Regions from separate parts of the Acidovorax sp. FHTAMBA genome, predicted to be linked through region 2. Evidence: predicted binding sites of a transcription regulator. Region 2 holds the regulator's gene; each other region holds the start of a gene.
What was found. The regulator sigma-54, encoded in region 2, starts transcription at its own class of promoters, with help from an activator protein. The targets are predictions, from matches to a motif close to TGGCANGNAANCTGCTTT.

Region 1 (4,209 bases), 560 kb from region 2:
TTGGTTGGGCGGAGGGCATCGGCAATAGGGGTTGGCTTGCCACGGGCAGTTGCCCGTGGCTGCAGTCAAAGAATTGTGCAATAAAGGCGCGCCGTCAGGTTGAGCTTGCGTGGTTAAGCGAATCACAGGCTGGTGCAGGAGTTGATGCGGAAGAGGAAACCGCTTGGCGGTGCGCGTTCGTGTGTCCGGACTTCTGTTCAATCAGCAATTGAACAGTTTTGCGGTCAACTTCGCGTGCTGCAGGCCGGGATTCCAATGATGCCTGGAAGTAACTTAACTATAGATTCGACTATCAATCTATAGTTAAGTTGTGTATTTTGGCCCGCCGTGGGTCACTGGGCAGCATTGTCAGAAACCGCTTCAGGAAAACATCCTGGTTTTTTTCGGTGCAGTGTTGACTACACTAGATCGGGAACAACAGGAACTTGGGCGCAAGTTGGCTTACAAGTTGCGCAATCGCTCGATCAGTTCATCGGCTCTAGCTGTGGTTATGCCGGTCTTGCCATCCACGAGAAACAAGGAGCGATTGAATGGTCGGAAAAGCCATGCGCGGTCGTCCAAAGCCAGCCATGGAAAGATAGCGCGGTCATTCCTACGCAACCATGCGTAGCACTCCGCTTCGCGCTCATAGCTCAGCAGTGAACTGGGGACGTCTGCGAGACTGCTAAATTTCCCCGTAGTGCCAACAATTCGGTGCGCCATGTTCGGCGAGAAACGTGAACGCAAGCCATGGAATGGCACAGTGAGGCGCCAAGTGCTTGTGATCACGACCTCGCAATCAGGTACTTTATGCAACACCTTCTCAAACACAGGTAGACAACAAAAGTGCCGTGAATCGTGGCAATGCTCGGGGTGCAAGACTCCATCGATATCCAAAAACAATGTGCGCAACGGGGATCCCTATCGTCCTGGATGTTGGTGGGGCTGCTTAAGGGATCGACCTCCACAACACGATCAAATGCTCTCCTTTACCTCAGTGGAACAACTCCGGCTCGATTCATAGACGGCATCTGTAGCACACGGCTTTCTCGAACACCCGAGGTGAAGGGCTCGACGGGGAACTCAACAAGGCATGCCCGCCGTCCCAGTTCGGCCAGCGGAGTATCGAATTGCGAATGTGCGTAGTGTTTGCCAGCAGCCGTCTCATAAACCAGAGCCTTGTAGCGCGGTGACTCCGGCTCTTCTGCCTCCCAAATGGTGGCAAGTTCATCAAGCATCCAAACCCCAGTCTTGTTCATCTCGCCTGGTGTCATGACCCGGGCAGATGAAACGTAGTGCTCATGCACGGTGCAGAAATTCACCAACTCAGTGACATCGTGAACCGAGCTGAGCATGCAAGTCGTTCGACCATTAAATACTGGGGCAGTCAATTCCACTAGGACGTACAACGTACGGTCTTCCAATGTACTGACTGGAATCGGCAGACCCTGACTACTTTCGATGGCGCCCTTCACCGAGGCATAAACGGAAATCATTGGAAAACTATCAAATGAACACTATAGATTGTAGTCCTATGGTATTCGTTTGACGGTAATTGGGAGATGCCCTCCCGACGCATTCCTTCAAACCACCTGCCAAAAGTGCTCAGGTTGGTTCGTACTGCGCGGGGGCTTACACAAGAGGACTTTGGTGTTGTCTCCAGCCGCACATACATGAGCGGGCTGGAGAGGGGAATCAAGAATCCCACCTTGAAGAAAGTCGATGAGATTGCTTCCGTGATGGAGGTGCATCCACTCACTCTCTTGACTCTGGCCTATGCGGAGTCCACCGAGCTAAAAGATGTGCGTGAACTCCTCCAAGTGGTTCAGCAGCAGGTGGTGGATCTTCGAAAACAAGGCGTTTAGAGGGCCCGCAACGGCCGGTGCGTAAATTCAGTCCGTGACCGGCATGCCCTCTGACACGGTGCCACTTATCCACAATCGGCGAGCCGCGGGTAGTTATCCACAACAACTGCGTTGATATCAAGCTGGTTCGAGAGTGTGAAATTACCTTGCACACATCGCTAAAAAAGTGCTTGACTACATTTAATGCGCTTGTTGTGCGGGAACTCCAGTCCTGCGTTCTGCAGCGCAGAGCGCACGCGCTCGCGCGCCTCTTTCACCTCCACCTCGGCCAGGCCCACCAGCGTGAAGCTCGGCAGACCATTGGCCAGATGCACTTCCACGGTGACGGAAGGCGCCTGCAGCCCCAGAAGGGCGCGGCTTTGCACCAAAGCAAGACTCATGAAGCGGTTTCTCCCCAGATGGGTGCGTTTTATGGTTTTTTGACACCGCGTGCCGGACAGGCGCACCAGCAAGGTGCGGCAGAACCGGGCGCGCACCGCCACTGTAGCGGGGTTCGCTGTAACGCAACGCAACGGGGAGCGGGCCATGCACCGGCGCGTGGCACGGTCCGTGCTTAAAGGGCTTGTCCCTACTTTGTCCCACCCGGAGGAAACATGACCCGCGCCATCATCAAGACCCTCGGCGTTGCCCTTGTGGCAACCCTGCCCCTGCTGGCCCACGCCCAGCTCAGCGGCAACGTCAGCCTGACCACCAACTACAAGTTCCGGGGCCAGGACCAGGATGCCTCCAGGTCCAAGGCCGTCAAGCCCGCGCTGCAGGGCGGTTTTGACTACGCCTTCGGCGACACCGGCTGGTATGTCGGCAACTGGAACTCCAGCGTCGACTGGCTTGCCAACAACTCGCTCGAGGCCGACCTGTACGGCGGCTACAAGTTCAAGGCCGGCGATGTGGACCTGGACGTGGGTGCGCTCACCTACATCTACCCCGGCAACAGCTCCGGCAACACCACCGAGCTGTACGGCGGCGTGAGCTTCGGCCCTTTCAGCGCCAAGTACTCGCACACCGTTTCCAAGGACTATTTCGGCTGGGCCGGCGCCAAGGCAGGCTCGGGCCTGAAGGGCCGCAACACCGGCTACCTGGGCTTCACGTTTGCGCACGAAGTGGCGCCCAGCATCACGGTCAAGGCCACGGTGGGCTTCACGCGCTTTTCCAGCGACATCAAGGACCAGGGCGTACCCAACTACATGGACTACAGCGTGGGCGGCGCGTATGACTTCGGTGACGGCCTCTCGCTCGGCGCGGCCGTGGTGGGCGCCAACAAGAAGGCCTACTTTGGCGATGTCAACAAGTCGCGCGTGATCGTCACGCTGACCAAAACCCTGTAAGCAAACCCCATGGGCGCGCTGCGCCCGTTCCGGAGGAATCGAAAATGAAAATGGTGACAGCCATCATCAAGCCCTTCAAGCTGGACGAGGTGCGTGAAGCGCTTTCGGACATCGGCGTGCAAGGCATCACAGTGACCGAGGTGAAGGGCTTTGGCCGCCAGAAGGGCCACACCGAGCTGTATCGCGGTGCCGAGTACGTGGTGGACTTTCTTCCCAAGGTGAAGATCGAGGCCGCCATTGCCGACGACCTGGTGGACCGCGTGATCGAAGCGATCGAAAGCGCCGCCCGCACCGGCAAGATTGGCGACGGCAAGATCTTCGTGACCCACCTGGAGCAGGTGGTGCGCATCCGCACTGGCGAAACCGGCAAGGAAGCCCTGTAAAGGCCCGGCCGCAAACCATCCAAGAAGAGAAACGCCATGAAAAAACTGTTTGCTTCCTTCATTCTCGGGCTCAGTCTGCTGTCCTTCGGCTCTGCAGCCCTGGCCCAGGCGCCCGCTGCGCCTGAAGCTGCTGTGGCAGCCTCGGCCGCCGCCGAGGCTCCTGCTGCCGCACCCGCACCGGCCCCGGTTGCTGCCCAAGCGGCTCCGGCCGAGGCGCCTGCTGCCGCTGAAGCGCCTGCGCCCAAGATCGACTCCGGCGACACCGCCTGGATGCTGACCTCCACGCTGCTTGTGATCCTCATGACCATCCCCGGCCTCGCGCTGTTCTACGGCGGCCTGGGCCGCAGCAAGAACATGCTGTCGGTGCTGATGCAGGTGTTCGTGGTCTTCTCGCTGGTGTCGCTGCTGTGGGCCATCTATGGCTACAGCCTGGCGTTCTCGGGCGAAGGCAAGTTCCTGGGCGGGCTGGACAAGATCTTCCTCAAGGGCGTGAACCAGGAGACTTTTGGTGCGCTGGCCACCATTCCCGAGTACGTGTTCATCGCGTTCCAGGGCACGTTTGCCGCCATCACCGTGGCACTGATCGTGGGCTCGTTTGCCGAGCGCATCAAGTTCGCCGCCGTGCTCATCTTCTCGGTGCTGTGGTTCACCTTCAGC
Region 2 (4,209 bases):
TGCCGATGGCTACCAGTACGGTGTCGTCACCGCCGAGCCCGGCAAGCGCGCATTCTTTCGGCAAAAGCGCGACACCCTGCCGGGTGCGCCCGATGAGTTCATCGAGGGTGAAAGCGAAGTAATCGAGTACGACGGCAAGGCCGACAACGTGCGCTTTATCACCCGCGCCGAACTGCGCCGTTATCGGGGATCGGTGCTCAGTGACGAGATCACCGGCGCCGTGATCGTCTACAACAACCTGACCGATGTCTTCAGCGTGGACGGCAAGCGGCCAGCCACCAATGCCGCTGGGGACGCCCCCGCGCCAGGCGGCCGCGTGCGCGCCGTGCTGTCCCCCAAAGATCCGTCGCCCCCTGTGGCGGCACCTGAACCATCCACTCCGGCTCCGGCGCTGCGCCCCAGCAACAGCCTGGGCGGCGGCGCCAAGTGAGCGGCAATACCGTGAGTACCGCGCCTGACGCCCAGGCGGGCAGCCGCCTGGGGCCTGATTCGCAGACGGGCAGCCGCCTGGAGGTGCAGCACCTGGCCAAGTCCTACGGCACCCGCAAGGTCGTCAAGGATGTGTCGCTGGTGGTGCAAAAAGGCGAGGTCGTGGGGCTGCTGGGCCCCAACGGCGCGGGCAAGACCACCTCGTTCTACATGATCGTGGGGCTGGTGCGCAGCGATGCGGGCGACATTCGCATTGACGGCCATTCGGTGGCCCACATGCCCATCCACCGCCGTTCGCGCCTGGGGCTGTCGTATCTGCCGCAGGAAGCCTCGATCTTCCGCAAGCTCACGGTCGAAGAAAACGTGCGCGCCGTGCTGGAGCTGCAGCGCGGTGACGACGGCCAGCGCCTGAGCCGAACCGCCATCGAAGAGCGCCTTACCGCCCTGCTGCAGGAGCTGCGCGTGGACCACCTGCGCGAGTCCCCGGCCATGGCCTTGTCGGGCGGGGAACGCCGCCGGGTCGAGATTGCCCGCGCCCTGGCCACCCAGCCGCGTTTCATCCTGCTGGACGAGCCCTTCGCCGGTATCGACCCCATTGCCGTGATCGAGATCCAGCGCATCATCGGCTTCTTGAAGGCGCGCGGCATCGGCGTGCTCATCACCGACCACAACGTGCGCGAAACACTGGGCATCTGCGACCACGCTTTCATCATCAGCGATGGCCGCGTGCTGGCGCAGGGCACGCCGTCCGAGATCGTGGACAACGCCGAAGTACGCCGCGTGTACCTCGGCGAACACTTCAGGATGTAGACATGGCCCCCACGCTTGTCACTTCGTGTAATGCGCTGCCCCCCGAGGGGGCCTTCGCGCCTTGGGGCGGCCCGGCGGCGCTCAATCAATGAAGCCTGGACTGTCGCTGCGCGTCTCGCAGCACCTTGCATTGACTCCCCAGCTCCAGCAGTCCATCCGGCTGCTGCAGTTGTCCACGCTCGAACTCTCGCAGGAAGTCGAGCAGATGCTCGACGAAAACCCGTTCCTTGAGCGCAATGCCGACGAAGCACCGCGCGAGGAGTTTGGCCTGGAAGCCGCCGACACGCCCGCACAGGCCGACGACTACAGCGTCGACGATGCTATGTTTTCAGGAGCTGTCAGTGCAAGCGGTACTAGCGCTGAGAGCCAAAACGAGGCTGAAATCCCCAGTGCAGGTGCCGACGAGCCCGACTGGAGCGGCGACGGCACGGTAGAGATGGCGCCCAACGACGCCGAGTGGGGTGGCGACGCCCCGGCGCGCACCCGCAACGATGCGGAAGGGGACGAGGCCGACGCCACCGAGCTGGCCCGAACGCACGAGTCGCTCACCGCCTTTTTGCACCGCCAGGCGCTGTCGCTGCGGCTGTCCGAAGTGGACACGGCCGCGCTGCGTTTTCTCATCGAATCGCTGAACGACGATGGCTACCTTGAAGAGTCGCTCGAAGAGCTGGCCATCAGCCTGGCAGGGCCCGAAGACCTGGAGCAGATCGAGGAACTGGTGCACCGCTTCACGGTGGCCCAGCGCCTGCTGCAAAGCCTGGAACCCGTGGGCGTGGGTGCGCGCAACCTGGCCGAGTGCCTCACCCTGCAGCTCACCGCCCTGGCGGCCGACGAAGACAGCGACGCCGACCCCGACACCGTGCAGACCGCGCTGCGCATCTGCCAGCAGCCGCTGGAGATGCTGGCCCGCCGCGACATCCGCCGCCTGACGCAGCTGTGTGGCGATGGCGAAGAGCGCACCCGCGCCGCCATGGCCCTCATCGCCCGCCTGGAGCCCCGCCCCGGGCGCCGCTTTGCGGATGTGGAGCGCAACATCATCATTCCCGATGTGATCGTGCGCAAAGCCGGGCGCGAAGGCTCGCAGCGGGGCCGCGATGGCCAGCACAACTTCATCGTCAGCCTCAACCCCGACGTGATGCCCCGCCTGCGCGTGCACGACATCTATGCCGGTGCGTTGCGCGGCCACAAGGGCGGCGAGGGCCACCAGGGCATGCAGCAGCGCCTGCAAGAGGCGCGCTGGTTCATCAAGAACATCCAGCAGCGTTTTGACACCATATTGCGCGTCTCGCGCGCCATCGTGGAGCGGCAAAAAAACTTCTTCACCCATGGCGAGCTGGCCATGCGCCCGCTGGTGCTGCGCGACATCGCCGACGAACTGGGCCTGCACGAGTCCACCATCAGCCGCGTGACCACGGCCAAATACATGGCCACGCCGATCGGCACCTACGAGCTCAAGTACTTCTTTGGCTCGGGCCTGGGCACCGAAACCGGTGGCAATGCATCCAGCACGGCGGTGCGCGCCCTCATCAAGCAGTTTGTCGCCGCCGAGAACCCCGCCAAGCCGCTGTCCGACAGCCAGATCGCCGAGATGCTCAAGGAGCAGGGCATCGAGTGCGCACGCCGCACCGTGGCCAAGTACCGCGAGGCGCTCAAGATCGCGCCGGCCAATCTGCGCAAGGCGCTGTAGGGTCACCGCCAGGGTGCGCCTGGCTCGCCCTGTTTGATTTTTTGTTTATCTACCCGCTGCCCCACCATGGCCCGCATCGTCTTTGACCTCCCCCCGCACTTCGGCTTTGCCACCGAGCTGCAGATCTACATCAGCCACGTCAACCAGGGCGGGCACCTGGACAACGCGCAGCTGCTCACGCTGGTGTCCGAGGCGCGTGTGCGGTTCTTCCAGTCGCTGGGCTACCCCGAGGCCGATGTGGGCGGCCTGTCCATCGTGGTGGGTGACATCGTGGCGCAGTACAAGTCCGAAGGTTTCCATGGCGAGACCATGCGGGTGGAGATGGCGCCAGCCGATTTCAACCGCTACGGCTTTGACCTGGTGTTCTGCATGACCGAAAAAACCTCCGACCGCGAGGTGGCGCGCGGCAAGATCGGCATCGTTTTCATCGGCAAGGCCGACCGCAAGGTGGCGCCGATCCCGGAGTCCATCCGCCAGTTGCTCCTGCGCAAGGCTTGAGCGCGTATCCTTTCGGCCAGTCCTATGAACCAACTCCAACTTTTCCTCCCTTGCGCTGCGGGCGTGGAGGGCTTTCTGGCCGATGAAGTGCATGGCATCACCGGCCTCACGGGGCAAGACCTGCTGGTCGGCCGCGGCGGCGTGCTGCTGCGCGCCTCGTGGCGCCAGGCGCTGCTGCTCAACCTGCACAGCCGACTGGCCCAGCGCGTGCTGGTGCAGTTGGCGCACCGCCCTTACCGCTCTGAAAACGACCTCTATGCCATGGCCAGCGACGTGGCCTGGGAGATCTGGTTCACCACGCGCCAGACCTTCAAGGTGGAAGTGACCGCCCAGCACAGCCCGCTGCAGAGCCTCAACTTTGCGGGCCTCAAGGTCAAGGACGCCGTGGCCGACCGCTTTCGCGCCAAAAGCGGCGTGCGGCCTGACGTGAACACCCAGTGGCCCGATGTGCGCATCCACCTGCACCTGACCACCGACGAGGCCACGATTTACATCGACACCTCCGGCGAGCCGCTGTTCAAGCGCGGCTGGCGCGAAGACAAGGGCGATGCGCCACTAAAAGAAACCCTGGCCGCCGCCATGATTGCTGCCAGCGGCTGGGACCCCCACGGCGACAACCCCCAGCCGCTGTACGACCCCTGCTGCGGCAGCGGCACCATCGTGATCGAGGCCGCGCAGATCGCCTGCCGCATCCCGGCCGGCATGCTGCGGCGCTTTGCGTTCGAGAAGCTGCTGCCGTTCCAGGCGCACGTGTGGTCTGCTATCAAAAACGAAGCTGAAGGCGC
Region 3 (4,209 bases), 780 kb from region 2:
GAATATGCCGGCGGTGACCACCAGCGGGCTCAGGAACTGCACCACCGACACGCCCAGGTTACCCAGGCCGGCATTCACGCCCAGCGCCGAGCCCTTGCGCTCCTTCGGAAAGAAGAAGCTGATGTTGGCCATGCTGGAGCTGAAGTTGCCGCCGCCCAGGCCGCACAGCAGCGCCAGGATGAGCATGGTGGGGTAGGCCGTGGTGTTGTCCTGCACCGCAAAGCCGATGCCGATGGCGGGGATCAGCAGGCTGGCGGTGGAGATCGCCGTCCAGCGGCGGCCACCGACGAGTGGCACCATGAACGAATAGAAGATACGCAGCGTGGCGCCCGACAGCGCGGGCGCTGCGGCCAGCCAGAACAGCTGGTTGGTCGAGTACTTGAACCCGAGGCCCGGCAGGCTCACGGCGACCACGCTCCAGACCTGCCAGATGGCGAAGGCCAGGAACAGTGCGGGCACCGAGATCCACAGGTTGAGCTTGGCGATGGCTTCGCCTTCGCGCTCCCAGAACGATTTGTCCTCGGGGGCCCAGAGGGTGAGCAGACGCCCCTGGCGCCTGCTGGCGGGTGTGGCTGACATGGTGGTTCCTTGGAAATTGAGGGTTCAGCGAGGCGCAGTCGCGGCGGTGGCGGCGGTCTGTGTGCCCATGAGATCGGTGCGGCGCACCTCGGTGAAGTACATCCAGATCAGCGAGACCCACACCACGCCATACATCAGCATGAAGGCGCTGGAGCGGATGCCGGTGAGGTCCATCAGAGCGCCGAACAGGATGGGCAGGATGAAGCCGCCCATACCGCCAGCCAGGCCCACGATGCCGCTGATGGCGCCGATGTTCTGCGGGTAGTCGTCGCTGATGTACTTGAAGACACTCGCCTTGCCGAAAGCCCAGGCGATGCCCAGCAAGAACATGAGGCCGGTGAACATGTACACATTGAGGCCGATGTGGAAGGTCTTGGGGCCGTTGACGGTGACGATGGTGAAGTCGGTCTGCGGGTAGCTCAGCAGGAACAGGCAGATCCAGCTCACCCACATCACCCACCAGGTCACGCTGTGCGCGCCGTACTTGTCAGAGAGCATGCCGCCGATGGCACGCAGCACGCCGCCGGGCAGCGAGAAGCAGGCGGCCAGCAGCGCGGCCACGCGGATGTCGAGGCCAAACTCGCCCACGTAGTACTGCACCATCCACAGCGACAGCGCCACATAGCCGCCGAACACGATGCTGTAGTACTGGCAGTACTTGAGCACCTTGGGGTCCTTGAGCGCCTTGAGCTGGTCGGTGAACTTGACATTGCTGGGCACCAGATGGGCCGGGTCGCTGTAGCTGAAGCACCAGAACAGCACCAGCGTGCCCAGCATGATGGCCGCGTACACCTGCGGCACCATGGTCCATCCGAAGGCCACCAGAATCACCGGCGCCACGAACTTGTTCACGGCCGCGCCCGAGTTGCCCGCACCGTACACGCCCATGGCCGTGCCCTGGCGGTGCTTGGGAAACCAGCGCGCCACATAGGGCGTGCCGACCGAGAACGAGCCGCCGGCCAGGCCGACGAACAGGCCGATGGTGAGGAAGTGCCAGTATTCGGTGGCGTAGCCCATCATCCAGATGGCGGGCACGGTGGTGGCCATGACCGCGGTCATCACGATGCGGCCACCGTACTTGTCGGTCCAGATGCCGAGCGGCACCCGCACCAGCGAGCCCGTGAGCACGGGCATGGACATGAGCAGCCCGAACTGTGTGGAGTTCAGGTCCAGCATCTTCTTGATGGGGATGCCGATGACGCCGAACATCATCCAGACCATGAAGCACACCGTGAAGGCGAAGGTGCTGACGATGAGCACCGACCAGGCCTGGCGGGTGCGCTGCGGGCTGTCGCCCGGGGGCAAGGGGGTGGAGGCCATTGCGCGGTTCCTGTTCTTCTCTTTTGCGTAGGCTGTATGGTCGGTTTTCCGGACCGCCGTGAACATCCTCCGCAAGCACATCTGCACCGCAGCAAAAGAACTAGTCCGCACAGGCCAGGCAGCAGGTGCGCATCGTTCGAAAGAACTATGGTCTGCAAAGCCGGGGCAGCTGCCGCACGCAGGCAGCGCGCACACCAACGCATCCGCCCCCCCGGCCAGGGAGCGGATTTCAAGCCAAAACAGGCTCCAGCGCTTTGTGGTAAAGCGCCAATAGCTACATATTTAATAGCAAATGAATGCTGCGGGCCTTGGCTGGTACGGCCCGCAGCGCAGGGCCGCTACTCCGTGCGCTGGCGGTCCGACGCGTAGACCGCCGCCTGCACGCGGGAGCTCAGTCCGAGCTTGCGCAGGATGTGCTGCACGTGGATCTTCACCGTGGTTTCGGCGATGTCCAGCGCGCGCGCGATTTCCTTGTTGCTGGCGCCGCGGGCAATCTCGCGCAGCACGTCTTCCTCTCGGGGCGACAAGGGCGCCGCACCGCTGCCCGCCTCCGGCAGCGGCGCCGGGGCTGTGGCCGGGGCGGCCATGAGCGCGGCGGCCTCGGCCACACCTTGCGACTGGAATGCCGCCACCAGCTTGCCCATGAGCTCGGGGCTCACCACGGGCTCACCGCGCGCTGCGCGGCGGATGGCCTCGGCCAGCAGGTCGCCATCGATCGTCTTGAGCAGGTAGCCCTGTGCGCCGTTGCGCAGCGCGGCCGCCAGGTCCTGGGCATCCTCGCTCACGGTGAGCATGAGCACGCGCGACGCGGGCGCCACTTCGCGCAGGCCCCGGATGGCATCCACACCCATCACGCCGGGCAGGTGGTTGTCCATGAGGATCACCTGGGGCTGCAGTTGCGGCGCCAGACGCAGGGCCTCGGCAGCGTCTCCCGCCTCGCCCACCACCTGCAGGCCGGCATCCTGGCCCAGCAGCGCGATCAGCCCGCGACGGAACAGCGTGTGGTCGTCCACCACCAGCAGCGTGACCGGGGGCTGCTGCCCGGCATCCGGATCGGCAGCGGGGGGCGGAGAAACGGAAAGATGGGTGCTTGTTGTCATGTCGTGGGCGTGGGCACCCTGGCCGCAACAGCCGGGGGTGCAAAGACGGTGTCGGTACCGGCACTGCCGGGGGCGCGACCCGCCACCATATCACCGGAAGATGGCACAACCGGCGTGCTCGCGGCGTTCACCGTGGGCAGCTCGATGCACACGCGGGTGCCCTGGCCGGGCGAGGACTCCACCTGCAGCACCGCGCCCACGCGCTGGGCCCGCTCGCGCATGATGCCCAGGCCCACATGCAGCGAATCGGGCGGCACGGTGGCCACGTCAAAGCCGCGACCGTTGTCCTGCACCTCAAAACGCCAGCGCGGGTGGCGGTGCATGCGCAGGTCCACCCGCGTCGCACCGGCGTGCTTGCGCACGTTCGACAGCGCCTCCTGCACCATGTGCAGCACCTGGATCTGCAGGTCCGAAGGCAGCGGCAGGCCATGGCCCTCCATGCTGAGCGTGGTGGCCATGCCGGTCTGGTGTTCAAACTTGGACAAGGTGGCGCGCAGTGCAGATTCGATGTCCTCATCGCTGGTGCGGGTGCGAAAGTGCACCAGCAGCTCGCGCACGTCGGCATAACACTCGCGCACGCCCTCTTCCAGCTCGCCCATGCTGCGGTCGCGCTTGACCGTGTCGCCCCGCGCCACGGCATCGCGCAGCAGCTGCGTCTGGATCTTGAGGAAAGCCAGGGATTGCGCAATGGAGTCGTGCAGCTCCCGCGCCAGCATGCTGCGCTCTTGCGCCACCGCCGCCTCGCGCTCGAGCGCGGTGGCGCGCAGCCCTTCCATGGCGCTGGCCAGGTGGCGCGTCATGGCTTCTAGCAGCTCGCGCAACTCGTCGGTCATCTCCACCGGCGAGCGAAAGAACAGGTCCACTTCGCCCAGCACGCGCTGCTGCATCTGCACCGGAATGGTCACCATGGTTTCAAAACCCGCCTCGCGGCAGTGGGGCAGGGACAGCTGGGTGGACGGCGTGATGGGGATGACCCGCGTGCGGGCCTGGGCCTGGGCCTGGCCACACAGGCAGCTGCCGGTGTGCAGACAGTGCTCGCCCTCGGCCATGCTGCGGGGCAAGCCGTCTGCTGCCAGCAGCACATAGCGTTCGTTGGCCTCGTTGGACCAGCGCACTGCGGCGGCGTCGGCCCCCGCCACTCGGCGGATCTGCCGCACAAAGCCCTGGGCCAGCAGCTCCAGGCTACCGGCGGTGGAGGCCAGCGCGCTCA

Region 1: the regulator sigma-54 is predicted to act here: its motif matches at 2,383-2,400, upstream of AAFF19_RS02445 (TorF family putative porin).
Region 3: the regulator sigma-54 is predicted to act here: its motif matches at 2,119-2,136, upstream of AAFF19_RS03520 (nitrate/nitrite transporter).

The regions. Positions count from the first base shown of each region.
Region 1 is NZ_CP152407.1:533,859-538,067, forward strand. It holds gene AAFF19_RS02425 (HAD domain-containing protein) at 442-891, opposite strand; gene AAFF19_RS02430 (hypothetical protein) at 969-1,475, opposite strand; gene AAFF19_RS02435 (helix-turn-helix transcriptional regulator) at 1,542-1,844, shown strand; partial or broken gene AAFF19_RS02440 (magnesium chelatase domain-containing protein) at 2,027-2,224, opposite strand; gene AAFF19_RS02445 (TorF family putative porin) at 2,438-3,169, shown strand; gene glnK (P-II family nitrogen regulator) at 3,214-3,552, shown strand; gene amt (ammonium transporter) at 3,589-4,209, shown strand, end outside.
Region 2 is NZ_CP152407.1:4,722,908-4,727,116, reverse strand. It holds gene lptA (lipopolysaccharide transport periplasmic protein LptA) at 1-430, shown strand, start outside; gene lptB (LPS export ABC transporter ATP-binding protein) at 442-1,239, shown strand; gene AAFF19_RS22120 (RNA polymerase factor sigma-54) at 1,328-2,926, shown strand; gene AAFF19_RS22115 (thioesterase family protein) at 2,993-3,424, shown strand; gene AAFF19_RS22110 (THUMP domain-containing protein) at 3,449-4,209, shown strand, end outside.
Region 3 is NZ_CP152407.1:750,208-754,416, reverse strand. It holds gene AAFF19_RS03525 (NarK family nitrate/nitrite MFS transporter) at 1-579, opposite strand, end outside; gene AAFF19_RS03520 (nitrate/nitrite transporter) at 604-1,899, opposite strand; gene AAFF19_RS03515 (response regulator) at 2,238-2,999, opposite strand; gene AAFF19_RS03510 (type IV pili methyl-accepting chemotaxis transducer N-terminal domain-containing protein) at 2,996-4,209, opposite strand, start outside.